DNA from 3 places in the Shewanella sp. 10B genome. Region 3 is predicted to be linked to each of the others. Evidence: predicted binding sites of a transcription regulator. Region 3 holds the regulator's gene; each other region holds the start of a gene.
What was found. Region 3 encodes sigma-54, which starts transcription at its own class of promoters, with help from an activator protein. Its sites were predicted from a motif close to GTTGGCACGNNNNTNGNNT; they were not measured.
Positions count from the first base shown of each region.

Region 1: flgB (flagellar basal body rod protein FlgB) is a predicted target of sigma-54. The motif match lies at 5,357-5,375, and genes of this name have one in related genera.
Region 2: flhA (flagellar biosynthesis protein FlhA) is a predicted target of sigma-54. The motif match lies at 8,354-8,372, and genes of this name have one in related genera.

Region 1 covers NZ_JAMDJO010000008.1:116,499-126,816, reverse strand. The annotation lists gene M0415_RS19095 (flagellar assembly protein FlgT) at 1-207, opposite strand, end outside; gene M0415_RS19090 (FlgO family outer membrane protein) at 447-1,079, shown strand; gene M0415_RS19085 (LPP20 family lipoprotein) at 1,076-1,525, shown strand; gene M0415_RS19080 (flagella synthesis protein FlgN) at 1,660-2,085, opposite strand; gene flgM (flagellar biosynthesis anti-sigma factor FlgM) at 2,088-2,414, opposite strand; gene flgA (flagellar basal body P-ring formation chaperone FlgA) at 2,491-3,198, opposite strand; gene M0415_RS19065 (chemotaxis protein CheV) at 3,403-4,323, shown strand; gene M0415_RS19060 (CheR family methyltransferase) at 4,425-5,264, shown strand; gene flgB (flagellar basal body rod protein FlgB) at 5,409-5,813, shown strand; gene flgC (flagellar basal body rod protein FlgC) at 5,816-6,232, shown strand; gene flgD (flagellar hook assembly protein FlgD) at 6,257-7,045, shown strand; gene flgE (flagellar hook protein FlgE) at 7,108-8,469, shown strand; gene flgF (flagellar basal-body rod protein FlgF) at 8,642-9,385, shown strand; gene flgG (flagellar basal-body rod protein FlgG) at 9,396-10,184, shown strand; gene flgH (flagellar basal body L-ring protein FlgH) at 10,197-10,318, shown strand, end outside.
Region 2 covers NZ_JAMDJO010000008.1:79,728-90,045, forward strand. The annotation lists gene M0415_RS18850 (chemotaxis protein CheA) at 1-2,040, opposite strand, end outside; gene M0415_RS18855 (protein phosphatase CheZ) at 2,056-2,793, opposite strand; gene cheY (chemotaxis response regulator CheY) at 2,807-3,190, opposite strand; gene M0415_RS18865 (RNA polymerase sigma factor FliA) at 3,238-3,951, opposite strand; gene M0415_RS18870 (MinD/ParA family protein) at 3,944-4,825, opposite strand; gene flhF (flagellar biosynthesis GTPase FlhF) at 4,830-6,206, opposite strand; gene flhA (flagellar biosynthesis protein FlhA) at 6,218-8,317, opposite strand; gene flhB (flagellar biosynthesis protein FlhB) at 8,436-9,566, opposite strand; gene fliR (flagellar biosynthetic protein FliR) at 9,584-10,318, opposite strand, start outside.
Region 3 covers NZ_JAMDJO010000002.1:724,779-735,096, forward strand. The annotation lists gene mlaF (phospholipid ABC transporter ATP-binding protein MlaF) at 1-123, opposite strand, end outside; gene M0415_RS10775 (KpsF/GutQ family sugar-phosphate isomerase) at 686-1,663, shown strand; gene kdsC (3-deoxy-manno-octulosonate-8-phosphatase KdsC) at 1,663-2,214, shown strand; gene lptC (LPS export ABC transporter periplasmic protein LptC) at 2,211-2,771, shown strand; gene lptA (lipopolysaccharide transport periplasmic protein LptA) at 2,758-3,309, shown strand; gene lptB (LPS export ABC transporter ATP-binding protein) at 3,306-4,037, shown strand; gene M0415_RS10800 (RNA polymerase factor sigma-54) at 4,143-5,618, shown strand; gene hpf (ribosome hibernation promoting factor) at 5,647-5,934, shown strand; gene ptsN (PTS IIA-like nitrogen regulatory protein PtsN) at 5,937-6,380, shown strand; gene rapZ (RNase adapter RapZ) at 6,377-7,231, shown strand; gene M0415_RS10820 (HPr family phosphocarrier protein) at 7,218-7,493, shown strand; gene mgtE (magnesium transporter) at 7,692-9,056, shown strand; gene M0415_RS10830 (molybdate ABC transporter substrate-binding protein) at 9,125-9,952, opposite strand; gene M0415_RS10835 (YiaD family glycine zipper/OmpA-like lipoprotein) at 10,191-10,318, opposite strand, start outside.

The sequences.
Region 1 (10,318 bases), on a different contig from region 3:
AGTCGTTTGCTGCTCACTGCTGATTTGGATACCCGTACTGAGCGTGGCATAACTCACTGCTTGATTGATGGCTTCTTCACGCGCTTGGGCGATGTTGCCATTAGTGATCACCGCTTCGCCGCTGGCCTCGACCCATTCGGCGTTTGCCTGTGCAGCAAATAGCAGTAGGCTGCTGATTATGAGCAAGTTCTTTCTTAGTATGTTCATCAATAAGCCCTTAACTAAATTTGCTGGGATGAGTCAGTTTACTGGCAGTGCTTTATGGCTCTAAGCAAATTTTATGCCTGATTTATCGAGGTATAGGGATAAAGTTATCAATGGATTTGTCGATAATCTGGGGAGTTCATTAAGCGCAATATTTTGACTTGGTCTAATACTTGCTTGCTTTATGGCAAAGATTGCGGCTCCCACTGGGCCACATTGATATTGATGACGAGGTTACTCTTATGCTGAAGCGTGCATTCATTCCGCTGGCACTGTTAGTGCTGGTTGGGTGTGCGACTAAACCCGTGGCACCGCCCAAACCTAGCTTAGCTGACGGCAATGGTTTGCCGCCTACGGCGACGATTAATCATCTCGCGCAGCGAATTGTGACTGAGTTAGTCAAGCAGAATGATGCACTGCGTCCCGACCAGCCTATCGTTGTTGCCACGCCTGTGTTAGTTGGGAATTTGAGTAGCACCAATGCACTGGCGCAGCAGCTGCAGCAAGGGCTGATGACGTCTTTGCATAGCTTTATGTTCAATGTGGTGGATTTGAATTTAGGTGATGGGCTGAGAGTGACGGCTGATGGCGATTTTATTTTGACGCGCGATTGGCAAAAGCTTTCGACCAATTTACCCGTTGACCATATCGTCGTATCGACCATGAGCCCGACAACCAATGGCATGGCAATCAATACTCGGATTGTCACTCTAAGTAACAATCGTGTGGTATCGGCATCGCAGACTTTTGTGACTCAAAAAGAATTGAGTAATTACATGCAGCCCTCCGAGCAAGTTATCTCTCAGGATGGGATTTTATATCGCCAGTCGAGCCCTGGTATGAATGAGGTTCGGGTACTAGGAGATGGAAAATGAAACGCTACTTACTAATTGTTGCGGCGCTCCTTCTTACTGGGTGTGCAACTAAAGATAGATATGTTCAGTGGGAAGATGTGCCCCCAAGTAGTTTTCCTAAACTGACGGCAATAGGTTACGCCCCGCTAGCGACTCAACCGGCCAAAGAGCAGTCCCAACGAGTTTTAATGGCGATGCAGGCGTCAAAAATCGTGGCCTACCGTGAACTGGCTGAACAAGTGTATGGACAGAAGATCACCGCCAACAGTAGTGTCAGTGATTGGATGCTGACAGATGATAATGTTAAAGCGTCTGTGACTGGGGTGATCCGCGGCGCGAAAGTGGTAAAAAGCTATCCGGCAGGGGACCACTATGTGACTGAGTTAGAACTTGATTTTGCCAAGGTATGGCAGATTTACCAACAGCAGAGCCGCCCACAAAGAATTAAAGATGTTACCTATTTTTAGTGCTAGGGTTGGTGCTAGGGTTGGTTTTAGAGCTAGGTCTGGATGACTGCTCGTCGTGCTGTACCAATAAACAAAAGCCGCGCTAAGTTTTAGCGCGGCTTTTGTTTATATCCCGTTTACTTATGATGCATGACTTAGGCTTTCAAATCATTGCCTAAGCTTGAAAGGGTCGAGGTTCTGCCTTTATCGTTATAGGTCAGAGTAGTCGCGTTTCGGCTCGCCTGTAAGGCTTGGGCAAAACGGTTTAGACTCGCTAGATTCATCTCGATGAGGCTAGCATTTTGAGCGTTTAGATCCTTACATTCGGCAAGGGCCTCTTTTACGGCGGCCATTTTATGGGATAGTTCTACTTGCGAGGTGAGTAAGGATTTATCGCTGTGATTGGCCAGTAAGTCATCATTGGCCTTGAGTTCTTGCAGGCATGATGATTTTTGATCCGCAAGCGATAAAAGCAAATCGGCGTTTTGGTCAACCAAAGCGCCTTTTTCCTTAAGAATAATCTGTTTAAGAACAGCCAAATGGGCGTGTTGTTGATCTACCAGTTTAGCTATTTCTGTCATAGTTACTCTTTATTGAGGTCATTCAATTCAGCTTCGAAGCTGGCAATGTTAGCAGCCAACTTTTCGGGGTCAATTTTATAGCGACCTTCGGCAATCGCTTGTTTAATCTCAGCGACTTTCTTTTGGTCTACTTCAGGTAGGCTGGCCATTTTGGTTTGAGCTCCTTGTAGCTGTTGAGCTTGAGCCGTAATGACAACTGAGTCACCTTTCTGTTGAGTCGATTTAGCCGCAACCTGAGTCGATTGCTCACTTTCGCTGCTTTTCTTTGTTGTGTTTGAACGGACTTGCGCGGCCGCTCCGGCGTTAAATTTGCTAATATCAATTGCCATTTTAGGCTCCAGCGTCGTGTATACGGGGATTTCTTAACTGGGGTATCGGCAGCTCATCGAAAAGCTTTAGTTTATTTTACATTCTAACTTCGACTTCGCCAATGGCCGTGACTATGGCATCTAGTTCTTTGTTTGAACTGCTATTTTTGACCCTAATTTGGTCACCAATATTACCATCCTGTAGCGCTTCGCCTACGGTTTTTAGCACAAAATTGCTGGAACGCACATAAATTGATACTGAATCATTCTTACAAACAAAACAAAGGTTATTGGCAAAAATAGGGAAGTTTTTGGCGACACGCCGTTTTACCCGTACTCCTGAAAGTTGGCTGGTATCGCTAAATTGCATACCGCGTAAACTATTTTGGTCGACGTAACGGATTTCAACCTGTGTTGGGCTGATCAGTTCGCCTGGCGCCAGTGTTTCGCTAGCGACCACAACCGGGAAAAGAATATCGACCCGCACCGACATAAAAATCTGCCAAGGGTAGGCTAAATCGGGTGTATCACAGCTGACTTTTACCGTGTTGTTGCGGCTGATTTCTCGGTCGGAGGCGAGCTCGACTCGAATGGGAGAGGCACATTGAGAAGGAAGCAAACGACTGTCTATCGTTTGCGGAAGGATCTCAACTTTAGCGTTAGATGGTACTGAAATCTTTTCATTAATAAGAGCTTTAGCTAATTCGGATATCGCCGATATGCTAGGTACCACGGGCTCGGCATTGGCCTTAGTGGCGAAGGAAAGGGCGATGATACTCAAAAAATAGACTAAATTTACTTTCATAATGAAGAGACTAGCTTGTAACGCCAGAATGCACCTATACTTTTATCAAGTTTGAAACTGTTCCATGCCATAACGGCCAAGATTTCGTGTCAGAAGTTTGACTCAGTTTCAACTATGGTTATCGATAACAAGACGTAAGCAATTAATATGCCTATACTCAAACGAGTTTAGGGCCGTACATAAACAGAACAACAAGGCAGAGTTATGTCGAGTATTCTTGATTCAGTCAACAAACGAACCCAACTCGTAGGTCAAAACCGACTAGAACTATTGCTATTTAAGTTGAATGGTCGTCAACGTTTTGGGATTAACGTATTCAAAGTAAAAGAAGTTTTGCAATGTCCACCGTTAACGACTTTGCCTAAACTTAATCCTTACGTCAAAGGTGTCGCCCATATTCGCGGCACGACTATTTCGGTAATCGATCTGAGTGCTGCAACCGGCGGGCGTCCGTTAGCCAGCACTGAAAATTGCTTTATCATCATTTCAGAATATAACCGCAGCGTACAAGGTTTCTTAGTCAGTTCAGTTGAACGTATCATCAACATGAACTGGGAAGCCATTATGCCGCCACCACAAGGGGCTGGTCGCTATTCTTACTTAACCGCTGTCACCGAAATCGAAGGTGAACTGGTTGAAATTCTTGATGTTGAAAAGATCCTCGATGAAATTTCACCAGTCAAAACTGCAATCAGTGAAGAAGTCAATGAGCAACTGACAATCGATAGAAGTCAGCATTACCATATTATGGTGATTGATGATTCGGCAGTGGCTCGTAAACAAATTATTCGCGCGCTCGAGTCGTTAAACTTACAGATTGATACGGCAAAAGATGGCCGTGAAGCGCTCGATAAGTTAAAAGCTATTGCGGGTGAAATGAATAATGTGGCCGAGGAAATCCCGCTGATTATCTCGGATATTGAAATGCCAGAAATGGATGGTTATACCTTAACGGCTGAGATCCGTGACGATCCAAAGCTTAAGCATATCAAGGTTGTACTACATACCTCGTTAAGCGGCGTGTTTAATCAGGCTATGGTACAAAAAGTAGGCGCTAATGATTTTATCGCTAAATTCAACCCAGACGAATTAGCTGCGGCAGTGAACAAGCATTTAAGTTTGTAGTGAAAGTGTGGGTTAGTGCCTAGTGGTGCTTTACGCTATAATCTAGCCCTTATTACATGATTGTTGGCACTTATTTGGGTGCTTGCTATAGGATCTAGGACGTGAATGTGCCTGACAAATCACTCGCAGAAGCCGAATATAATCAATTTAGGTTGTTCTTAGAACAACACAGCGGCATCGTACTGGGGGAAAATAAACAGTACCTAGTGCGTAGCCGTCTCGCGCCTTTGATGGGCAAATATAATCTGCCTTCGTTATCCGATGTGGTGAAACATTCGATGAAGCCAACGGAGCGCGCGTTGCGGGCGGAAGTCATTGATGCGATGACGACCAATGAAACGCTTTGGTTCCGTGACCGCTATCCGTTTGAGTTACTAGGCAATGTATTGCTACCTGAATACAGTAAGTTGGGCCGTCCATTAAAGATATGGTCGGCTGCCTGTTCTTCTGGCCAAGAGCCTTATTCGTTGGCAATGACGATTTTAGAATATCAACAGAAGAAGCCGGGAGCTTTGCCGGGAGGCGCTTCAATTCAAGCGACCGATCTTTCGCCTTCGATGTTGGAACGTTGCAAAAATGCCGAGTACGACAGTTTGGCATTGGCACGTGGCCTATCGGAGGAACGTAAGCGCCAGTTTTTTGATGCTTTGCCCTCTGGCAACATGCGGGTAAAGGACAACGTTAAGCGTTTAGTCAATTTTCGCGCCCACAATCTGCTTGAGAGTTACACTTTGCTAGGCAAGTTCGACATTATTTTCTGCCGAAATGTGCTGATCTATTTTGCCCCTGAGGCAAAAGCAAAAATTTTGCGGCAATTTGCTGCCGCATTAAATCCGAAGGGCATACTCTTTCTCGGCGCGTCAGAGTCGATTGCGGGTCTGACGGATGAATTTGATATGGTTCGTTGCAACCCTGGTATCTATTACCAGAAAAAGACTTAATGCTCTGATATTAAATAAAAATTACCGACATGAGTCGGTAATTTTTTACCCCGCCAAACCCCATTTCTACACATTTCTGATAGTTTCTGTTTTTTGGCACATGAATTGCTTTGTTCCCGTGAGAGTCACGATGGAGGCAATTTTATGGCGATTAATTTTGATAAGGCACTAGGTGTGCACCAATTCACTTTGGGGATACGTGCCGAGCGTGCCGAAGTGATTTCAAGCAACATCGCAAACGCCGATACGCCACATTATAAAGCCCGTGACGTCGATTTTTCTGCGGCCTTAAATATTGCGAAGACCCAGCAACAGCAACGCAATAGCCTTGAGATGACCGGCGATGAGCAGCATTTTGGCCTCGCACAGTTAACGGGACAATACGTGAAGTTCCGTGTGCCAAATCAGCCAGATACTGGAGATGGAAATACAGTGGATATTCAACAGGAACAGTCGGCATTTATGCAAAATGCGCTCGAATATCAAATGTCTCTGGGATTTTTGGACAGTAAGTTTAGCGGCATGAAAAAAGCGCTGAGAGGGGATTAATCATGAGTTTATTTAGCATTTTTGATGTGGCTGGCTCTGGTATGTCAGCTCAGTCCGTCCGACTCAATACCACGGCGAGTAACATCGCTAACGCCGATTCTGTTTCTAGCAGTATTGATAAAACTTACCGCTCACGTCATCCCATTTTTGAAGCTGAAATGGCGAAAGCGCAGAGCCAACAGCAAGCTTCTCAAGGTGTTGCAGTAAAAGGCATCGTTGAGAGCGATAAACCCCTATTAAAAGAGTATTCGCCCGATCATCCGATGGCGGATGCGGATGGTTTTATTTATAAGCCGAATGTGAATGTCATGGAAGAAATGGCGGATATGATTTCTGCCTCTCGCTCATATCAGATGAATGTTCAAGTCGCTGAAGCCGCAAAATCTATGCTGCAACAAACACTTGGGATGGGTAAATAACATGCGCGATTTAGGAGGTAAGCTGTGAGCCTCATTAACCAACTTAGCCAGAATACGGCTCAGACGACTCAAACTAAGAGCCAATCGAATACGGTGGCGACTAATACCACGAGCACAACGAGCACAACGAGTACATCAACCGGCAATCCATTTTTAGATGGGATCCGCTTGCCTAGCCAATCGGTTGTGCCAGAAGCCAAGAGCCAACAGCTGACGCAGGAAGACTTTTTCTCATTACTCAGTCAGCAGTTGTCGATGCAGGATCCGTTTAAGCCCGTCGACAACGATCAGATGATTGCGCAAATGGCATCCTTTTCGACCGTGGATGGTATTTCAAAGCTTAACGATGAAATCGTCAATTTAAACAGTGTGATGACCTCGAGTCAGGCGCTGCAAGCATCGGGATTAGTTGGACGTAAGGTATTGATCCCAACCGATACCGGCAATGTGTCGACCGAAAGCCCTACCTTGAGTGGTGTGGTGAGTACGCCAGATAAAATTCCTGTGATTAACGTGCGTGTACTGGATGATAAAGGCCAAGTGGTCAGTACCTTTAACATCGATGGCAGTGATGGCGGCAACATTCCTGTGACATGGGATGGCCTGAATAAGAATGGCGAGCCTGTCAGTGCCGGTAATTACACCATTAAAGCCAGTGGACTGGTCGATGGTAAATCTCAAGAGCTTGCCGTCTCGACCTATGCCCATGTGACCAGTGTTTCGTTAGGCACTGCAAGCACTGGGGCGATTCTGAATCTTCGCGGTGGTGCAGGTATTAAGCTCTCTGATGTACTCGCGGTATCAGAAACCTAATTTGTCAGTATTAAGTTGGACCTGAGTCCTTAATTGAATTGAGTGAAATGTAGAGGTGAATTATGTCGTTTAACATTGCATTGAGTGGCATTTCTGCTGCACAGAAAGACTTAAACACTACAGCGAACAACATCGCGAATGCTAATACCATTGGCTTTAAAGAATCGCGTGCTGAATTTGCGGATGTTTACGCTAATTCAATTTTCTCTAACTCTAAAACCGCCGTCGGTGGTGGTGTGGCAACGAGCCAAGTGGCGCAGCAGTTCCACCAAGGTAGTTTGCAGCTGACCAATAACTCTTTAGATTTAGCGATCAAAGGGGGCGGTTTTTTTGTGACCGCATCTGAGATTGGTACCTTAGATCATCAGTTTACCCGTGCTGGTGCATTTAAAGTCGACAAAAATAATTATATGGTTGATTCAGCTGGTAATTATTTACAAACCTTCCCGGTAGATAAAGACGGTAACTCGACATCCGTCAGTTTAACCACCGCTAAGCCAGTACAAATTCCTGATACTGCCGGTAGCCCTGTTCAGACTGAAAACGTGACTATGCAGATGAACTTGAACGCGAAAGAAGGTTCACTCGATCCTGCAGCCTTTGACCCGCTGGACTCCAAAACCTATAACAGCGTGACCTCGATGACGATTTACGACTCACTCGGTGAGCCGCATATCATGACCACCTATTTTGTGAAGCCAAATAACGGCTCCTATAACGGTGAAAACAACTGGGTTGCTTACTACGCGATTGATGGTAAGCAAGTGGATGTATCTGGCCCTGCGGGGACTTATCAGACTGATACCAATGGTGACGGTACGGCCGATGGTACTGGGACAGCCCAAACCACTGGCGGTTGGAAAGGTTCAGTGTTGAAGTTTAACTCTGTCGGCGTGTATACCGGCAGTGATCCAGCGGTCGTGACGACCGAAGCGTTAGGCGTGGGTGGTGCTGGCGTGTTAGGCCCAGGTGCCGATGGCACTCAAGATGTGACCATTAAGTTTAATGCACCGACTCAGTACTCGGCGCCGTTTGCGGCAACCGAATTAACGCAGGATGGTACGACAGTAGGCCGTTTAACAAACGTTGAAATCGGTGAAGATGGTTTGATCACCGCCAGCTACTCTAACGGTTCAACCGTGCCATTATCCCGCGTTGCCTTAGTTCGCTTTGCCAACGAGCAAGGTTTGACCCAAGTAGGTAACACTTCATGGAAGGCCAGCCTTGAGTCGGGTCCAGCGCTCGCGGGTGAACCAAACAGTGGTACATTCGGTAGCATCAGTTCTTCGGCGTTAGAGCAATCTAACATCGACTTAACGACTGAGCTGGTGGATTTGATTTCGGCGCAACGTAACTTCCAGGCCAACTCCCGTACCCTCGAAGTGAACAACACCCTGCAACAAACTGTACTGCAAATTCGTTAAGCTGATTTCTCCCTTTTCTAAGTGTTGCCGCTGGCGGCAACACTTAGCCTCTTTTGGCCTTGTAGCCATTTCCTCATAATCTTCTCCCAATTTATCAGTAAATTAGCCGTTAATTTTATTGGCATGATGCTTGCTTTGCTATTGTCAGGTTGAAAATTTGACGGAGCAGTCTGTGGACAAATTCCTCTACATATCCATGAGCGGAGCTAAGCAAAACATGAATGAGTTGGCATTGCGTGCCAACAACTTAGCTAACGCCAATACCGATGGATTTAAGTCGGATATGGCGCAAGCCAGATCGATGCAAGCCTTTGGTGAAGGATTGCCATCGAGGGTTTTTGCCATGGTTGAAACCCCCTCCGCCAATTTTCGAGCAGGCCCCATCAAAACCACAGGGCGGGATCTTGACGTTGCCATTAAAGGTGATGGTTGGTTCGCTGTGCAGGCAAAGGATGGCAGTGAGGCCTATACCCGTTCAGGAAGCTTAAGTTTCGACTCAACAGGGTTATTACATAACGACCGCGGTAATCCAGTGATGGGCGATGCGGGGCCGATTGTGTTACCGCTGCCGATTGAAAAAGTCACCATTTCACAGGATGGCATTATCTCGGTACGTCCTCAGGGCGCGACAACGGAAGTGATCGAAGAGGTGGGGCGATTAAAGCTGGTCAATCCCGGTAACGCGCAAATGATGCGCGGTGAGGATGGGCTGTTCCGTTTGGTATCGGGTAATCCGGCGCCAACCGATCCAAACGTGTTTGTTGAGAGTGGTGCTGTAGAGGGCAGTAACGTCAATCCTGTGGATGAGATGGTGTCCTTAATCGACCTACAGCGACAATTTGAATTGCAAGTGAAGATGATGAAAACCGCGGAAGAAAATGACCGCGCTTCATCTTCATTAATGCGGATTAGTTAGGAGATAAATTATGCATCCAGCGTTATGGATTAGTAAAACTGGCTTAGACGCACAGCAAACCGATATTGCGGTGATTTCAAACAACGTCGCGAACGCCAGCACCGTCGGCTACAAAAAGAGCCGCGCAGTCTTTGAAGACTTACTCTATCAAACCGTTAACCAAGCGGGGGGCATTAGTGCCTCGAACACTAAGTTACCCAATGGGTTAAATATTGGTGCGGGTACCAAAGTGGTGGCCACTCAAAAAATGTTTACCCAAGGCAATATGTTGACCACGGATAACTCACTCGATCTGATGATTGAAGGCCCTGGCTTTTTCGAAGTACAGCTACCCGATGGCACCACAGCCTATACCCGTAATGGTCAATTTACCTTAGATGATACTGGGCAAATTGTAACGCCAGGTTCGGGTTACGTTCTGCAACCTGCAATCACGATTCCCGATGATGCGACCAGCATTACCGTGTCTGCCGAGGGGGAAGTCTCGGTGAAAACACCGGGCACGGCGGAAAACCAAGTGGTGGGGCAGCTCAGCATGTCCGACTTTATTAATCCATCGGGTTTAGACCCTATGGGACAAAACCTGTACACCGAAACCGGTGCCAGTGGCACGCCTATCCAAGGCACTGCATCACTCGATGGTATGGGGGCGATTCGTCAAGGCGCGTTAGAAACCTCTAACGTAAACGTGACCGAAGAGCTGGTGAATCTTATTGAAAGTCAGCGGATCTACGAAATGAACTCCAAAGTGATTTCGGCGGTCGATCAAATGCTGGCTTATGTGAATCAGAATCTATAGAGGCACATTATCATGGCTAGATATTTTATATTGGCCGCTGCGCTCTTGCTTACGGCATGTAGCTCTACCCCCAAGAAGCCGATTGCAGATGATCCTTTCTATGCGCCGGTATATCCCGAAGCGCCGCCAACCAA
Region 2 (10,318 bases), on a different contig from region 3:
ATGTTTAAAGCTGGTTCTATTGCGATGTAACCACTGCTCCAGATAGAACAGCGGTACGGCCTTGTTGCGGACAATGACAGTAAGCTGCCCATCGACAATATTGGTCTTGGTGAGATCGAGATGGAAAATCTCATTCACACTGGATAAAGGCAATGCAAACACCTGCTTGGCAACGTCCACCATTAAGGTCGGCATAATCGCCAAGGTCAGCGGCACTTTAATCTCAAGTATGGTGCCCTTGCCTTTCATCGAGTCGATATGCACCGTACCGTTAAGCTGGGTAATACGGGTTTTCACCACGTCCATCCCAACACCGCGGCCGGAAATATCTGAAATCTCGACTTTAGTCGAGAAACCAGGCGCAAAAATCAGGTTATAAGCTTCACTGTCGGTCATCCGCGCCGCGGTATCCTCATCGAGTACCCCACGCTTGATAGCAATTTGCTTTAACTTTTCAGGATCCATACCTGCGCCATCGTCTTCGATTTTCAGCAGAATATGGTCACCCTCTTGGCTTGCAGACAGGGTAATGGTCCCCGTTCTCGGCTTGCCGCTGGCCTCACGGTCATTGGGCATCTCAATACCGTGATCTACCGAGTTTCGCACTAAGTGCACTAACGGATCAGCGAGCGCCTCAACTAAGTTTTTATCGAGGTCGGTCTCTTCGCCCACGAGGACTAAATCAATTTCTTTATTCAGAGTACGGGCTAAATCGCGTACAACCCGAGGGAAACGACCAAAGACTTTCTTGATGGGTTGCATGCGCGTTTTCATCACAGCGCCCTGCAAATCTGCTGTCACCAAGTCTAAATTCGCTAGCGCCTTAGACATTTCTTCGTCATCACGACTAATGCCTAAACTCAATAAGCGGTTACGCACTAACACTAACTCACCGACCATGTTCATGATTTGGTCGAGTCTCGCGGTATCGACGCGAACAGTTGTCTCGCCTTGAGGTACGTTAGCAGAGGCTGCTGCCGCTGCTTTAGCAGGGGCTTTTTCAGCAACCGCCACATCAGTTTTGGCTTTTACCGCAGGAGGTGTTGCTGGTGCAGCAACACTGGCTTTAGGAGCGGCTGGCGTTGAAGGCGCAGAGGCACTGGTACTTGCTTTCGAAGATTCGACTTTGGCAGTGGTTTTTGCTGGCGCGCCGCCTTTGCCATGTAATTCATCGAGGAGACGCTCGAACTCATCCTCAGTGATTTCGTCCGAATCAACAGCAGGTGCGGCAGGCTTTGGTGCAGCGACAACTGCTTCAGCTTTTGGCTTGGCAGGCTCTTCCACTTTACCTTTAAACTTACCAGAACCGTGCAGCTCATCGAGCAGCGCTTCAAACTCATCATCGGTGATATCATCGCTTGCGCTTGCAGATGTCGCTTGAGGCTTATTTTGCACAGCAGGGGCAGCATCGGCTTGTGGAGCAGAAACTCCGGGACCTTTTCCGGCGCCGTGCAGCGCATCGAGTAATGCTTCAAACTCCGCTTCATCTATTTCATCGATACTGGAATCTGAAAGCTCTGACTTCTCAATCGGCATTTCTTCAACTGCGGCGACTTCAACCACAGTTTCTATGACAGGTTCGGGCTCAGGTTCTGGTTCAGGCAGTGACTCAGCTTCGGCATGACTTTGGCCTGATTCGGAAGGAAGCGGCTCTCCTGAGCTCAGCATTTTTAATTTAGCCAATAATGCAGGATCTGCAGGGTCTTGTTGCTCACCTTGTTGGGTTTGAGCAAACATAGTGTTAATCGCATCGACAGCTTGAAGAATGATGTCCATTAACTCGGCGGAGACACTGCGCTTGCCAGTGCGTAATAAATCGAAGGTGTTTTCTGCTTCGTGACAGACATCCACCATGGGAGTGAGACTAAGGAAACCCGCACCGCCTTTTACAGTATGAAACCCCCTGAAAATGGCATTTAGCAAGTTAGTATCATCAGGATTGTTTTCAAGCGCGACCAGTTGCTCTTGCAGCAACTCAAGAATTTCGCCCGCTTCAATTAAAAAGTCCTGGAGTATCTCTTCATCTACATCAAAGGCCATCAAATTGACTCCCAGTTAGAAACCCAGACTCGATAGCAGATCATCGACTTCATCTTGACCGGTAACGACGTCTTGACGAAGCTCGGCATTCATTATCGGTCCTTCAGCTTCAATATTATTTTTCTGAGTAATCTGACTCTCAATCACGGGTTGCTCACCAAATACTGTCAGCATAGACACCAGATTACTTTCAACTTCCATCACTAGATCGATCACCCGCCGGATCATCTGTCCAGTCAGGTCCTGAAAATCCTGCGCCATCAAAATCTGGTTGAGCAATTCGCGTAAGCGGTTGGAATCCAATTCGCTACGTGACATCAAATGCTGCACATTGTGGCAAAGCGCTTTAAAATCGCTCAGGGCTATTTCACGCCGCATCAACTTATCCCAAGATGGCATCACTTGCTGAATATTCGCCGTTAATGCATTTGCGAGCGGCAAGCACTCTTCTACCGCATCCATGGTTTTATTCGCGGCTTGTTCTGTCATGTCAATGACATAACTTAGCCGTTCCTTAGCATCGGGAATTTCGGTATTCGCGAGTTCAACCAAACGATTGTCAACTTGGAAATCCATTAATGCGCTATGAAGTTGTCTAGTCAATTTGCCAACTTCATCAAAGAGCTCCCTTTGGAGTGGAGCCGCGAGTTCCCTAAATAAATCATCTGCTTGAGCTTGTTCATTCGCGCTTAATAATTCAACTAAACGCTGAGCCTTCTCGAGCGTAATGAGCCCTGATGTTTGTGACTTCATAGCTCATCCTTGCTTAAGCGAGTCGTTCGAATATTTTATCTAACTTCTCTTTTAGTGTTGCTGCGGTAAAAGGCTTAACCACATAGCCGTTAACACCGGCTTGTGCGGCAGCAATAATTTGTTCACGTTTTGCTTCGGCGGTAACCATTAACACGGGCAAATGTTTTAGGGAATCATCAGCTCTAATAGCCTTAAGCAAATCAATACCCTGCATACCTGGCATATTCCAGTCTGTCACGACAAAATCAAAGTCGCCCTTCTGTAGCATAGGCAACGCGGTTGAGCCGTCGTCTGCTTCTTGGGTATTGTTAAATCCCAAGTCTCGCAACAAGTTCTTGATGATACGTCTCATTGTCGAAAAGTCATCAACGATGAGAATCTTCATATTCTTGTCCAAGGTTTCCTCCGGTGAGCTGACATTCTGTGCTCAATAAATAATTATACTTATGTCCAATGCTTGAGTTTGCCTTTGAGTCGCAACATTGCCTGACTTAATATCTGGCTAACTCGCGACTCGCTCACCTCAAGAATGGCGCCAATTTCTTTTAAATTCAATGCTTCATCGTAGTATAACGATAGCACTAGCGCATCTCTTTCGGGCAATAATTTTATCGCCTCTACTAGTGCTGAATGAAACTGGGTCTCTGCTAGTGCTTCAAATGTACCATCACTCACATTATCGCTCGGAGTGAGTATATCCTGTGATACGCCTAAGTCTTCTATCCCTATGATTTTACCAACAGAAACATCGTTAAGAATATGATGGTACTCATCGAGCGTCATATCAAGTTTTTCTGCAATTTCTGTGTCGCGTGCATCACGACCCAACACTTGCTCTAACTCATCAATGGCTTGAGCAACTCGACGATTATTACGATGAACGGAACGGGGAACCCAATCGCCACGACGGATCTCATCCAACATGGCGCCACGGATCCGTATGCCGGCGAAGGTTTCAAACTTTGCACCTTTGCCACCATCAAACTTGGATGATGCTTCTAACAACCCCATCATCCCCGCTTGAAGCAAGTCATCGAGCTGCACTGAGGCAGGTAATCTGGCGAGCAAGTGATGTGCAATTCTTTTAACCAACGGTGCATACTGTTCAACGATTGACGTTTTACTGTCTAAACAAGTATACGCTGCGGCTTTATTCACTCGTTTTTTCCTCTTGAAAATCTGGTCGCTGAACTAAACGCTCAACGAAAAACTCCAAATGCCCACCAGGTTGCTGTGGTACTGGCCAGCTCATAATTTTATTCGCTAGGCCATGGTACGCTATCGCAGCTGGAGACTTAGGATAAGCCTCAACCACTAACTTTTGTTTACGCACTGATTTGCGAAGGTTTTCATCAAACGGAATGGTCGCAACCAGTTCAAGTGCCACGTCCAAGAATCTGTCGGTCACTTTACTGAGTTTAGCAAACAATTCCATACCTTCGCGTAAACTGCGCACCATATTCGCAACAATTTTAAAGCGGAAAACACCGTGTTCACGGCTGAGAATTTTGATCAACGCATAAGCGTCAGTGATGGAGGTTGGCTCGTCACATACCACGACTAGTACATCCTGTGACGCACGGGAGAAACTGAGCACCATGTCTGAAATCCCCGCGGCAGTATCCACGATGAGAATATCAAACTGGGTACGCATCTCACTGAAAGCACGAATTAAACCTGCATGTTGTGCGGGGCTCAATTCTACCATGCCTTGAGTACCCGAGGTCGCGGGGACAATGCCTATGCCCTTGGGACCACGGACAATAATATCATCCAGCTCAGCATCGCCTGAGAGTACATGGGAAAGGTTACGTTCAGCACGGATCCCTAACATGACATCGACGTTTGCCAAGCCTAAGTCGGCATCAAGCACTAAGACACGCTTGCCCTTTTCGGCTAATGCTACAGCGGTATTGATGGACACACTGGTTTTACCCACGCCACCTTTACCACCCGTAACCGCGATTACTTTCACTTTTTCGTTATAGGGTTGATTCATCATACGTAAACCACTTGCTTGATCCAGGGTCATAACTCTACTCAAATGCACAGGTCATATTATCTGACCACGCTGTGTCTGGTAACGATTGTTCTTCAGTGTTTTCTAAGGCCGCTAATGCCTGCTCAGCGAGCAGTAAGGTATCGGCGACTTTCATATCTTCGGGCACTCGCTGCCCATCCGTAACATAACTTAATGGCAACCCACTTTGGATCAACACACTTAATGCGCCCGCTAAAGACACGGATTCATCGAGTTTTGTGAGTACAACACCAGATAAGGGAATGCGTTTAAAGTGATTTACAGCATCTTGCAGCACGCGGCGCTGTCCTGTGGCAGACAGTACCAGATAACTGCGGATAGGTATTCTGCTATTTGCAGTTAAATTATCAAGTTGCTGGTAAAGCCGCATATCTCGTTGACCCATACCCGCGGTATCTATCAATACTAGCTTGCGATTTCTGAACTGATACAGAATTTGCTCCAGTTCAGCAAGGTCATGGGCTTGTTTGACTGGACAACCCATAATTTTGCCATAGGTGGCCAATTGCTCATAGGCGCCAATACGATAATGGTCTGTGGTAATCAAAGCCACTTGATCCGCACCATGATGGGCGGCGAAACGAGCCGCTAATTTCGCTAAAGAAGTGGTTTTGCCTACACCCGTTGGGCCAACCAGCGCTACAACACCACCTTGCTTAACGATATCATCACCTTGGTTATCAAGCATATTCGCTAGACTTTGTGGCAGTGCACGAACTAATTCTGCAGGGGTATAGTGTTGACTGAGCGCCGCTAACTTGTTCGCGACAGCTGGAGAAAACTCGGCTTCCAGCAACTTTGACTCCAGCATGGCACCGACAGGGTCGATACGTTTTTTATGCTCAGTCATCAATGCTGAAACCTGATGGGTCAACAAATTACGTAAGGATGATAATTCATCGCGCATGGCTTCGAGATCCGCATTTTGTTTTGGCGAGCTCTGCGGTTTCTTATCGAAGGGATTGCCCATATCGCGACGCTCAGCTTTAGGTGCCACAGGTGCTTGTAATCCTTTAGCCCACGCAGGCAGTTCGGCGTCTTGCTGTTGATGGGTGAGCTGTTGGTTTAAACGGCTTTGTTGCTTCTCGAGCAATGCTTGGAGAGAGTCCGCTGGCGCCGATGGTTTTAACTTAGTTTCAGCGCGAATCGGCGCTTTAGCACCGAGCGAAACTAAGTCATCACTCACATCCATAAAGGTCGGAGCCGCAGCAGGCGCCTTCGCTTTGGGCTCGTCATAGTCAACGGCAGCCACAATCTCAATGCCACCGTTCACTTTTTTATTTGACATAATCACGGCATCGGAGCCGAGCGTGTCCTTCACTTGGGCCAGTGCAGCACGCATGTCTTTGGCAAAAAAACGTTTAATCTTCACTTATGCGTCCTCTACTGGCCGACGGCAGACACTATGCGTATTTGCTTTTCATCGGGGATTTCTTGGTAAGAAATCACTCTGAGATTAGGAATAGTATATTTAACAAAGCGAGACAGTGTCGCACGTAACATACCTGACGTTAGCAAAATAGCCGGCTGACCAACCATTTCTTGCTTTTGAGCGGCATCCGCTAAGGATTGCTGCATACGCTCCGCAAGACCGGGCTCGATATTAGGACCATCGCCACCGGTTGCCTGCATCGACTGATGCAACATCTGTTCCAACTCTGGCGCCAAAGTTATGACAGGTATTTCGAGTTCAGGACCGGAGATCTCTTGAACTATCATGCGCTTCAATGCGATACGCACCGCGGCCGTTAATACTTCAGTATCGTTACTCTTAGTGCCGTATTCTAACAAAGTTTGCACTATGGTACGCAAGTCTCTGACAGAAACTCCTTCATTTAATAGGTTTTGCATCACTTTTACGACATTTCCGAGCGGCATCACATCAGGAATAAAGCCATCCACCAGCTTAGGCGAATGCTTGGCAAGCATATCCATCAGTTGTTGCACTTCTTCGTAGCCTAAGAGTTTCGCCGCGTTATTCGTCAATATTTGGCTGATATGGGTTGCCACCACTGTCGCGGCATCCACCACGGTATAACCTAAGGTTTGTGCATGTTCACGCAGCTCTGGGGCAATCCAAACCGCTTCGAGACCAAAGGCAGGATCACGCGTTTCGATACCATCGAGCTTGCCATAAACTTGACCAGGGTTGATGGCGAGTTCGCAGTCATGGCGAATATCCGCCTCTCCAACCACCACGCCCATTAACGAGATGCGGTAGGCATTGGGTGATAAATCGAGGTTGTCACGAATATGTACCGCAGGCACCAAGAAGCCCAGTTCTTGAGAAAGTTTTTTACGTACTCCTTTGATCCGGCTCAGTAATTCACCACCTTGCCCCTTATCGACCAATGGGATCAAACGATAACCCACTTCCAGACCGATAGTGTCAACGTGGTGCACATCGTCCCAGCTAAGTTCTTTAGGTTCTCTTTCGGCTCTTTCAGTTGGGCCCGTTTTGACTTGCTCAAGGGCTTTGGCACGTTTGGCTTCATTACGTTTAAATATAAAGTAAGCGGCACCACCTGTGATCACGGCAAAGCTTAAAAACGCCATGTGTGGCATGCCTGGCACAATACCCATGACAAAGAGTACGCCAGCCGCAATACTGAGTGACTTGTGACTGTCAAACATCTGACTAATCAACATCTGGCCCATATCGCCAGATTCATTTTGACGGGTCACCATCAACGCCGCAGCAATTGACAACAACAGGCCGGGGATTTGTGCGACGAGACCGTCACCAATGGTTAACAGGGTATAAATTTCAACGGCTTGGGAGAATGTCAAACCGTGCTGCACAATCCCGATAATAAACCCACCGAGAATGTTGATAACCAAGATCATGATACCGGCAATCGCATCGCCCTTTACAAACTTAGACGCACCGTCCATCGCGCCATAGAAGTCGGCTTCGCGGGTCACCTCGGCGCGTCTGGTTCTGGCTTGATCCTGATTAATAATACCTGCGTTCAAGTCGGCATCGATGGCCATTTGCTTACCGGGCATCGCATCTAAGGTAAAGCGAGCACTCACCTCGGCAATACGGCCAGCACCTTTAGTCACAACGGCAAAGTTGATAATAATCAAGATTATAAATACAACTAGACCCACTGCATAGTTACCGCCAATGACCACGGAGCCGAAGGCCTCAATCACCTTACCGGCGGCATCACCACCATTGTGACCTTCGAGTAATACTACACGGGTCGATGCCACGTTAAGTGCGAGTCGCAGCAATGTCGCGACTAATAAAACAGTTGGAAAAGCAGCAAAGTCTAAGGGTCTGTCGGTATAAATCGCGACAAGAAGAACAATCAAAGCCAAGGCAATGTTAAAGGAGAATAAAACGTCGAGTAGAAATGGCGGGATAGGCAATACAATCATAGCCAATGCCGCAAGCACTAGCATTGGCGTACCTATGCCCTTGAAAGAGCTCAGTTTCAACTGTTTTACTTGGCCTAGGGAGGCTTTAACATCCATTCACAGATACCTAAACTTTGACGTATAACAGCCTGGAAGCAAAAAGCGCGCCAACCGCTAACAGTTCAAGTTATGGTTTTATCTCTGTGAACTATCTCTTCGTTAACCTAACACTTAACTAGTGCTTCAGCTCGTCAGGAATGGGTTGATTAGCAGGGATTGGAATAGGTTTACGACCACGACCTTTTTGGTACTGGCGTAACTGGAACACATAAGCCAGTACCTGTGCCACCGCAGTAAATAGGCCCTCAGGGATCTGCTGCTCAAGTTTAGTGGTGTGATAAATGGCCCGCGCAAGCGGTGGTGCAGAGACAATCGCAATGTTATGTGCCCTTGCCACCTCGCGGATTTTAAACGCCACTTCGTCGACGCCTTTAGCGATCACAAAAGGCGCTGCAGAGCGCTTCACATCGTATTTAATGGCCACCGCATAATGCTCAGGGTTCACCACAATCACATCCGCATTGGGCACTTCGGCCATCATGCGCCGCTGCGCTAACTCACGCTGCATTTGCCGTACTCGCCCTTTGACCTCGGGTTTACCTTCGGTATCTTTATACTCGTCTTTGACTTCCTGCTTAGTCATTTTCAGCTGTTTGTTGTGGTTCCAGATCTGAAACGGCACATCGATGACCACTATGACTAAGACGGAGGAGCAAAGCAGAATGAACATCCACACCAATAAATCCAGCGCATGATGGACGTTACCGGGGAGATGATCGGCAGACAGGAGCAGAATATCGTTAAAATAATGACTGAGTAGCAAATAAGCCGCGATTGCTACCACGGAGAACTTAGCAATCCCTTTGGTTAATTCAACCAAGGCCTGCACACCAAACATCCGCTTAAAGCCTGCAATCGGGCTCATCTTACTGGCTTTAGGCATCATGGCTTGGGTGGAGAAATTCATCCCGCCAAGGGATACGTTACCGATAAATGCCACCACCACAATCAGTAACATAATCTTGAGTAACGGCCAGCCAATCTCGCTCCCCACGACGCCCCATACATTAAACATCTGGTTCGTATCGAAAATCGCAGCGCGCTCCATGGTAAATACACGCTCGAATACGTTGGATAAGGCTTTCGCAATTCCAGGTCCGAGCATATATAAGCCAGTCGCCGCCGAGAGTAACACGGTCGCAGTACCTAACTCTTTTGAACGGGCTACCTGCCCTTTTTCTCGCGCCTGTTCGAGGCGCCTCCCGGTGGGTTCCTCGCTGCGTTCGCCGCTACTTTCTTCAGCCATTACGCGTTCCTATCCGGTTAGAATATGCCATTGGCTTGGCACTGAAGCCCTAAAATATCACACAGCAAAAGCTGTGCCGACGCCCAGACTTCTTCGAAATGGGCCATTACGGGAGTCAAGGTCAACCATAAAATCAGCAGTCCACCAATCATAGTGATGGGGAAACCTATCGAGAAAATGTTCAGCTGCGGCGCGGCGCGGGTCATGACCCCAAAGGATAAGTTAACGAGTAGTAAGGCAATAATCGCCGAGAGCGACATAGTCAGTGCCGCGCCAAACATATAGGAGCCCCATTCCGCTAGCGAGCGATAACTTGTTAAGGTTAATCCTTGATTCGAAATCGGTAAGGTCTCAAAACTGGCGACGAGCATGCGGATCATCAACAGGTGTCCATCGACGGCGAGAAAAATCAACGTCGCGAGTAACAAGAAGAAATTACCTATCACTGGTGTTTGTTGACCAGATCCAGGGTCGACCATAGAGGCAAAACCTAAACTGGTTTGCATACCAATGATCTGGCCCGTTAACACAAAGGTTTGCATCACCATTTGGGTCACAAAACCCATGGCGACACCAATAATAATTTGCTGGGCGGTAATAAAAACAGCGCTTAAGGAAAAGAGTTCGGCATCCTTTACGGGCGGCAAAACTGGCGCAATGGTAAGCGTGATGGCAACGGCTAACAGTAAACGTACACGAGTCGGAGTTGTTGTAGCCCCAAACACCACCATGACCATCAACATGCTGGTCAC
Region 3 (10,318 bases):
GCCCATAATGGCGGTGACTTTGCCCCGGGGGATAGACAGACTAATATCTTCATATATGACACGCTGGCCACGGCTGAAGCCCAAATGACGGATCTCAACCAACGGCGTTTGTTCTTGAGTCATGCTTGATTCCGATATTTGAAAAGAGGTGGCCTACGCTTCCTGCCCAGACCAATCGAAGAGCCGCAAATTGTACGTAATTGCGCTTTAACCTACAACAGAATCGACACTATCGTCCTGCGATACTTTCAATTTGCCTCATTTCCAGCGAGAATGCGCCCTAAGTTTTCGCTCTGTGAAGCTAAAGTGTTACTTAATGTTTTCACCCTTGTTGATAAATCAGCAAGTTTGTTTAGTTAAGGCTAATAAGATAAGCGAAATCACACTGAACTAGGCAAGACAACTTAACTCAAAAGCCATATTGAATGTCAAACTGGTTATCATGGCGGCCATAGCCATAAAAGTGGCAGCGCTAAAACAACCAAGACGATGATTTTGCTCAAGGCATTCAATCGCTAAACAGGTTATCCTGCCCTATTGCCGTCAACCCTATAGGCAAAGGCAGAACAATAAAGTGCTACTCCGAGTAAGAAGCCGTTAATTTTATCATCTTTATCGCGTACCAAATTGTGCTATTCCAATCCCAGAACGGGGCGACAAAGACAATGCAAGAAGAGAGATAGACATGGTAGACCAATCACAATTGCGCCAGTGGGGCTGTAAAGTCATCGATATTGAAAAATCGGCCCTCGACAATCTTTATCAATATGTCGATTCCGTTGAATTTGCCCAAGCCTGCGAGTTAATTCTCAACTGCACCGGCAAAGTGATAGTGATGGGAATGGGGAAATCTGGCCACATTGGCAATAAAATCTCGGCCACCCTCGCCAGCACAGGTACCCCAGCGTTTTTTGTCCATCCTGGCGAAGCCAGCCATGGTGATCTAGGCGTGCTTTCGGACAATGATGTGATTCTTGCGATTTCAAACTCGGGCGAGTCGAGCGAAATCCTTGCTCTGATGCCAGTCATCCAACGAAAAGCCATCCCTGTGATTGCCATGACTGGCAAGCCAGAATCCACCATGGCGCGTCTATCTAAAATTCATTTATGTATTGAGGTGCCAGAGGAAGCCTGTCCGCTTGGGCTGGCGCCAACTTCAAGCACCACAGCAACCTTAGTCATGGGCGATGCCATCGCCATTGCGCTGCTGCAAGCCAAAGGCTTTACCCGGGAAGATTTCGCCATGTCCCATCCGGGCGGCGCCTTAGGTCGTAAGCTGCTGCTTAAAGTCAGCAACGTGATGCACAGCGGCGATGACTTACCTTTGGTTAAACACGATATCTGCATCACCGATGCCCTGTATGAGATCTCCAAGAAAGGCCTTGGCATGACCGCGGTTATCGATGAGCAAAACAAACTCGTGGGTATCTTTACCGACGGCGACCTGCGCCGCGTTATCGATGCCCAAGTCAACCTGCGCACCACGCCTATCGCCGATGTGATGACGCGAAACTGTGTCACAATTACTGAAAACGTCTTAGCGGCGCAGGCGCTGCAAGTGATGGATTCCAAAAATATCAACGGCCTGATAGTGATAGATAAAGAACATCATCCTGTCGGAGCCCTCAATATGCTCGATATGGTTAAAGCGGGAGTGATTTAATGCCACAGCAAGGTTTTTACGGCCCCATCAGCGACGATGTTTGGCAAAGGGCACAAAAAATTAAACTGCTGATCTGCGATGTGGACGGAGTGTTTTCCGACGGCCGCATTTATTTGAGTAACTCAGGGGAAGAGCTCAAAGCCTTCCACACCCGCGATGGTTATGGTGTGCGCTCGTTACTAACCAGTGGTTTTAATCTGGCGGTGATCACTGGCCGTCAGTCTAAAATTGTCGAAAACCGCATGACGGCGCTGGGTGTGACGCATATTTATCAGGGCGTGGATAATAAATTCGTGCCCTATGAAGAGCTGCTGTCGCTCTACAATGTCACCCCAGAAGAAGTCGCCTATATCGGTGATGATATTGTCGACTTGCCGGTGATGAATGTGGTCGGCCTTGCCGTCTGCGTTGCCGATGGTCATCCCTATGTCCGTCAACACGCCCATTTTGTGACTCACTTAAATGGTGGGCATGGCGCACTCAGGGAACTCACGGATCTGCTCTTACTGAGCCAAAATAAGTTCACTTCCGCCCATGGGATGAGCATATGAGTCGTGTGACCCTCGCCATTATCGCCTTTTTTGGTACTGCGCTGGCGCTATATTGGCAAGTGCAGCAAAAACGCGGTGGCGATACGGATGACAGCTTGAACGTCAGCGACAGGCCCGATTACATTATCGAAGATCTGCGCAGCATTGAGTTTAATGAGCAAGGGCAAGTTAACAGTCGCGTCACGGCAAAGCACATGGAACACTATGAGCTGAAAAACCAAACCGACTTTACTCAGCCCGTCTATCTTGTCTATCCCGACCAAGGTAAAGCAAAATGGCAGATCCGAGCCGACCAAGGTCGACTCAATAAAGATACCGGCAAGGTTGTATTAGAAAATAATGTTATTATCGATGCCATCAGCCCTGGTGAACCCATACAGACATTGTCCACCAGTTTTTTAGAACTCGATCTCAACACTATGATAATGACCTCTGACCGCATCATTTACGTCACAGGGAAAGATTTTAATATTCAAGGGCAAGGCCTTTATGCCGACCTTAACGCGCAGGAAGTGCAATTGACCAGTCAGGTAGTAGGAACCTATGAAGCAAAATAACATATTACTTGCCGGCCTAATGCTAATCACCAGCATGAGTGCCTTCGCCAAGGTCGGTGACTTACAGCAAGAAGTGAAAATTAAAGCCGTCAGCCAAACTGCGGACATTAAAAATAACCAGATCATTTTCTTCGGTCCGGTTGAAGTCACTCAAGGCTCGATTAAAATCCATGCGGATCAACTACGTGCATTTTCTGCCGAAGGGGAAAACAGCAAGATTTTAGTGGCAACGGGCAACCCTGCGACCTACAGCCAAATTCTCGACGATGGACGCCCAGCGTCGGCGAGCGCCAAAGAAATTCGCTATGAAATGGCGACCCGCACCCTGACCTTAACAGGCTCAGCGACCCTAGACCAAGCGGGTAGCCAAGTGACGGGTAACCTCATCCGTTACGATATTATTCAGCAGAAACTGATCGCTGAGAGCACGGGTAGCGGTGATGATCGCGTAATCACCATTATTCAACCTGACAACTATCAGGAAGAACTCAAGAATCAGCCTGCGGACAAACCTGTGAAAAAACAGGATTCTAAATGACCCAAATCACCTTAAAAGCACAGAATCTCGCTAAGAGTTATAAGAGTCGTCAGGTTGTGAAAGATGTCAGCCTGACGGTGAAAACGGGTCAAGTCGTCGGCCTACTCGGCCCAAACGGTGCGGGTAAAACCACCACCTTTTACATGGTCGTGGGCTTAGTCAAAAGCGATAAAGGCCATATCTTTATCGACGATGATGATTTAACCGCCGATCCTATGCACCTGCGCGCTCGCAAAGGCATTGGTTACCTGCCACAGGAAGCCAGTATCTTTCGCAAGCTGACAGTGCACGACAATATCATGGCGGTACTGCAAACCCGTAAAGAGCTCAATCGCGATCAACGCGAAGAAGAGCTGGAACATCTGCTCGAAGAGTTCCATATCACCCATATTCGCGATAGCCAAGGCATGTCGTTATCGGGCGGTGAGCGTCGCCGCGTCGAAATTGCCCGCGCCTTAGCGGCCAATCCTAAGTTTATTCTGCTCGATGAACCCTTCGCCGGTGTCGACCCGATTTCGGTTATCGATATCAAGAAAATCATCGAACAACTCAAGAGCCGAGGCCTTGGGGTATTGATCACAGACCACAATGTGCGCGAGACTTTAGACGTCTGTGAACATGCCTACATTGTCAGTCACGGAAACCTGATTGCCGAAGGAACTCCCGCAGAGATCTTAGACAATCAGCAAGTTAGGGCTGTGTACTTAGGTGAACAATTCAGGCTATAGTTACTTAAACAGAGCCAATTAGCCTTGAATTTTGGCTTATCTGCGCCATCAATATGATAACAAGCGGCCTAAATTCAAAATAATAACGTAGGGATCAGCGGTAACATGAAAGCGTCACTCCAGCTCAAACTGGGTCAACAGTTAACCATGACGCCACAACTTCAACAGGCCATTCGTCTGTTGCAATTGTCGTCATTAGAACTGCAGCAAGAGATCCAGCAAGCCTTAGACTCTAATCCCCTTCTCGAGCTGGAAGAGGAGCAATTCGACGCGCCTACCGAACGTAAGCAAGATATCGCCGATACCGACTTTAGCGAAACGACAGCCCAGCCACAGGAACAAGACAATTCCACCGTGGACATTGCCGAGTCGTTGACCAAAGAATCCCTGCCCGAAGAACTACCCATGGACACCACTTGGGATGAAGTCTTTACCGCATCGCCAAACTCAGGTTCTGGCGCCAGCCGTGAAGATGACATGCCCTTCCAAGGGGAAACCAGTGAAGGCCTGTACGAACATTTAGAATGGCAGAAAAACCTCACGCCCTTCTCTGAAACCGATTTAGCTATTGCCACCGCGATTATTGATGCCATCGACGATCAAGGTTATCTGACTCAAAGTACTGAAGATATCCTCGAGGCCATGGGCAATCCTGAGATCGAGCTGGATGAAGTCGAAGCCGTACTCAAGCGCATTCAACACTTCGATCCCGTCGGTGTCGCCGCAAGGGATTTAAGCGAATGTCTGCTTATCCAACTCTCCCATTTTTCGCCGGATACCCCACACCTCGAAAACGCCCGTATGTTGATCAAAGATCATTTAGATCTGATCGCTGCCCGCGACTTTAGGTTGTTGATGCGTAAAACCAAGCTTAAGGAAGATGATCTGCGCGAGAGCATTGCCCTCATCCAAACCTTAAACCCTCGCCCCGGTTTGCTCATCACCCCTGTCGATGAAGAATATGTCATCCCCGATGTGTCGGTGTCGAAGAAAAATGGTCGCTGGGTGGTCGAGTTAAATCCAGACTGCATGCCAAAAATCAATGTTAATCAGCAATATGCAGCCATGGCGCGCAGCACCAAAAGCCAAGCCGATAGCCAATTTATCCGCGGGCATCTGCAAGAAGCCAAGTGGTTTATCAAAAGCCTTGAAAGCCGTAACGAAACACTGCTCAAGGTGGCAAACTGCATAGTGCAATATCAACAGGGTTTCTTCGAATACGGTGAAGAAGCCATGAAACCTATGGTCCTAAACGATATCGCCGAGGCGGTAGAGATGCATGAGTCCACCATTTCACGGGTGACCACACAAAAATACATGCATACCCCAAAGGGACTTTTTGAACTAAAATATTTCTTCTCAAGCCACGTCGGGACTGATGATGGCGGTGAGTGCTCATCCACGGCAATCAGAGCCTTCATTAAGAAACTGGTTGCAGCGGAAAACCAGAAAAAACCATTAAGCGACAGCAAGATGGCGCAACTTCTGGCAGAACAGGGAATTAACGTTGCGCGCAGAACCATTGCGAAGTACCGAGAGGCGATGCTTATTCCCCCTTCCAATCAGCGTAAAAGTTTATAGCCTAAAGTGGAAATCGGAGGACGTTTATATGCAAATAAACCTGAGTGGACACCATATCGAGATTACTGAATCGTTACGGGCTTATGTTGAGGAAAAGTTTTCAAAACTTGAACGTCATTTCGAACAGATCAATAATGTGCACGTTGTGCTCAATGTTGAGAAAATGCAACAAATTGCCGAAGCGAGAATCAACCTCACCGGTGGTGAAGTCTTCGCGACTTCAGAGCATGCAGATATGTATGCTGCCATAGACGTCCTGATCGACAAGCTTGATCGTCAGGTTATTAAACACAAAGAGAAGTTAACAAAACACTAGCAATGGAACTTCGTACCATACTGCGGCCGGAATGCACGACCTGCGCCACTCCGGGCAGTAAGAAAAAGGTACTGGAACTTATCAGCGACTTAGCCGCTGCCCAGTACCCCACCCTCTCATCTCAAGAGATCTTCGAAAGCCTAGTGGCGCGCGAAAAGATGGGGAGCACAGGTATAGGTAACGGCATCGCCATTCCACATGGTCGATTAACCGATATAACACAACCCATAGCCATATTGGTGAAATGTGAGGAGCCGATAGCCTTTGATGCTATCGATAAACAACCTGTCGACATTTTATTTGCGCTGCTAGTGCCTGCTGACCAATGTCAACAGCACTTAAGCACTTTGTCCTGCATGGCTGAAAAGCTCAGCGACAAGCAAATATTGAAGCAATTGCGCAAGACGCATGATGAAACGGAACTCTATCAGGTAATCACTGGATGAAACTGGTCATAGTGTCAGGGCGCTCAGGCTCAGGCAAATCGGTCGCACTAAGAGTGCTTGAAGATCTCGGCTACTATTGTGTCGATAATCTTCCTTTGCCGCTGATTGGCAGCTTACTCGAACAGCTCAAGGGCAGTAACGATCTCGTCGCCATCAGTGTTGACGTGCGTAACCTGCCGGAGCAAGACAAGGTACTCGTCAAACAGCTCGCCAGCCTGCCAGAGGGCACTGAACTTACCAGCTTCTTCTTAAACTCCAGCGATAAAGTACTGTTAAAGCGCTACAGCGAGACGCGGCGCTTACATCCCTTATCTAAGAGCCGAGTATCACTGCAAGAAGCCATTAAGCTTGAAGGCAAGTTGCTCGAGCCCCTGTCACAGCAGATGGATCACTACATAGATACCTCGAATCTGAATATCTATGAACTCAGCGACCAAGTACGGCAAATCCTGCTTGGCAGTGTCGATAAGGAACTGGTGATCAACTTCGAGTCTTTCGGTTTTAAGCATGGTATGCCAACCGAAGCCGACTTTATGTTTGATGTGCGCTTTTTACCCAACCCCCACTGGGAACCCGAGTTGCGCCCCCTCACAGGTTTAGATGAACCTGTGGCAGAGTTTTTAAATCGCCAGCCCTTGGTCAATAAGTTTATTTGGCAGATTGAGAACCTACTCGAAACCTGGTTACCCCACCTCGAGCGTAATAACCGCAGTTATCTGACCATTGCCATTGGCTGCACAGGCGGACAACACCGCTCTGTTTATATCGCCGAGCAACTGGCTAAACGCTTTAGTAACGGTAAACATCAAGTCAATGCACGCCATCGGGAACTGACAAATGCCAAAGCTTGAACGCCAGGTCACCATCTGCAATAAACTCGGCTTACATGCCCGCGCAGCAACTAAACTCGTGGTGTTGGCCTCAGAGTTTGATGCCAGCATTACGCTGATCCAAGGTGAAAAACAGGCCTCTGCCGCCAGTGTTTTAGGGTTACTTATGCTAGAAACCGGCATGGGTAAAACCATTACCCTGATTGCCGAAGGCCCAGATGCCGAGCCCGCGCTCAATGCCATTTGCGCGCTTATCGACGCTAAGTTCGACGAAGCCTGTTAATCGTATCGATATCTCTTCTCGATGATTCCTGCCGTTATTCAGCACCCCGTTTGGTTTTGATTTCAGCACCTTATACCAGTAAAACACATTTGTGACTCGACGCCCTCCCGTGCGCTCAATTACAATATACTGCTGCGCTTTGGCTTAAGCCCTCAACAGCCAAACGTCCCTATCCACCGTCGCCATCTTGGAGGAAACATGCCTGTAGAAGCCTCAGACAGCTTACAAGTCGAACAACGTCTCGACCAACTGAGCCATGCCCTCAATAGCGGTATGTTTGTGCATGTCAGGCAAATGCTGCAAAACATGGCGGCGTCGGATATCGCATTGATTTTAGAGTCCTCGCCCCCTAAAGCGCGGCAAGTGCTGTGGCAACTTATCGATCAAGACCAGCTCGGGGATATTCTCGATGAACTCAGTGAAGAGTTAAAAGATCCACTGATCCGCGCCATGAGCCCTGAGCGGGTAGCCAAGGCGACCGCCAGTATGGATACGGACGATCTCGCTTATATCCTGCGAAGCTTGCCAGATACGGTCTATAAGCAAGTATTACAGTCTATGAGCCTGCAAAACCGCCAGCGGGTCGAGCAAGCGCTCTCCTACCCCGATGAAACCGCGGGCAGCCTAATGAACACAGATACTGTGACCTTAAGGCCCGATGTGAATATCGATGTGGTGCTGCGTTATTTGCGCCAACGGGGCAACCTGCCCGACACCACTGACACCTTATACGTGGTGGATAAGCACGATCGCGTACTCGGCGGCGTCAAACTTGCGGATCTGCTCACCTGCGATCCCAATACTCATATCAGCAGCATTATCGATACCGATATCGAGAGCATTCCCGTGGGCATGTCCGACAGCGAAGTAGCACAGCTGTTCGAGCGCCATGACTGGGTGTCCGCCCCCGTGGTCGATAGTGAGGGCAAGTTACTCGGGCGTATCACCATCGATGACGTGGTGGATGTTATCCGTGAAGACGCCGAGCACTCCATGATGGGGATGGCGGGGATGGACGATGATGAAGATACCTTCGCCCCTGTAGTGAAAAGCACTTTCCGACGCTCGCTCTGGTTGACGATTAACCTGTTTGCCGCCCTGCTGGCAGCCTCTGTCAGCAATATGTTTGAAGGCACAATCGAACAATTCGCCACGATTGCGATTTTAATGACGATTGTCCCTAGCATGGGCGGAGTCGCGGGCAATCAAACCTTAGCACTGGTGATCCGTGGGATTGCCTTGGGTCATATTGGCCAGAGTAACGCCCGCTGGCTGATTGGCAAAGAACTCGCCATTGGCTTTTTGAACGGCCTCATGTGGTCGATTTTGGTGTTTATCGCGGTATTAGTTTGGAAAGACGATATGGCGCTTGCCAGCCTGATTGGCGGCGCAATGCTTATCAATATGACTGTCGCAGGACTGGCTGGCGCCAGTATTCCGCTGATCTTAAAGCGCTTAAAAGTGGATCCTGCGTTAGCGGGCGGCATGGTGCTCACCACAGTCACCGATGTGATTGGCCTGTTTGCCTTCTTAGGATTAGCGACCCTGTATTTAATGCACTAGTACTCAACCTGCTAAAACGAACAACAAAAATGGCGCCATAGGGCGCCATTTTAATAAGTCAATTAGCACTATTTTTTAGGCGGCTGAAAACCATAGCCCGTTAAAATCGCTTGCCCCTCAGGAGACAAAATAAACTCGGCTAAAGGCGCAGCTGCATTATTGGCATCCTTTAACACCAATAAGCCATAGTCGGCACCGACCGCTAGCTCAGGCGGTAAATCGACAATCTTGAGGCTTGGCACTTCTTTTTGTGCCAGCACCGCATTGGTGCAATAGGTTAAGAACACGTCCGCCTGCTTATTTTCCATCACCCAAGCATAGGGATTACGATCTTTCGGCGGTTTAGCACTTTCAGGCCCACCCGTTAGCTGCAAGGCTTTGGTTTCTAATGTGGTTTTTGCATTGGCTTTTAAGGCCTCGGCTTTCGCAAACACGGCCCAAGCATAATCCCCCGCGGGATCGGCTTTTGGCGTTGATGTGCCGACTTTAGTTTGCGGCGCGAGCATGGTATCTAATAAATTCGCACTGGTGAGTGGCACATCCGCCAGGGCAATGGCGCAGAGCTGGTTACGGGCAAACATTTGCACCTGTTGACCCACTCCCGCATCGACTAAGGCCTGCGGGTGTTTCATATTCGCCGAGGCGAAGATATCGACTCGCTCACCCTCTTGGATCCGCTTGAGTAATAAGCCCGAAGGCGCATACTGCGCTGCCACCTTAGCATCTGATTTCGCCTGATAAGCAGCAATAATATCGTTCATCGCCGCCTTTAAACTGCCTGCGGCCCTGAGTTCAATTGGTGCAGTTGCCTCAGAGCTCATTGTTGCGCCTTGTGCCATTCCCGCCATCAATGTCGCCCCTAAACTGATTGCGAACACTAAACTTTGTTTTGCCATGCTGTACTCTCCATTCACACAGAAATGTCCTAGTGCATACATGACGGCAAAACCTTTAGCGGATCAAGTATTACCTCTGCCGGATAAATGCAAATCGGGACGATTGTGGCCAAGATCACTTAAGTCTTTTAGGTGACGGGACAAATTGTCCACTAAGGAAAATTGTTGCCTAATGCAAAGAATCAGCGAGTGCTGATAGTAAAAAGTCGCCCGTAGGCGACTCTTATTTTATAGAAAATTATTGCCCCGTTGGGGTTAACACAATTTCCACTCGACGGTTTTGGGCGCGACCTGCGGCATTCGCATTCGATGCGATAGGACTCGCCTCACCCATGCCCTTCGATTTAACCCGAGCAGAAGCGACGC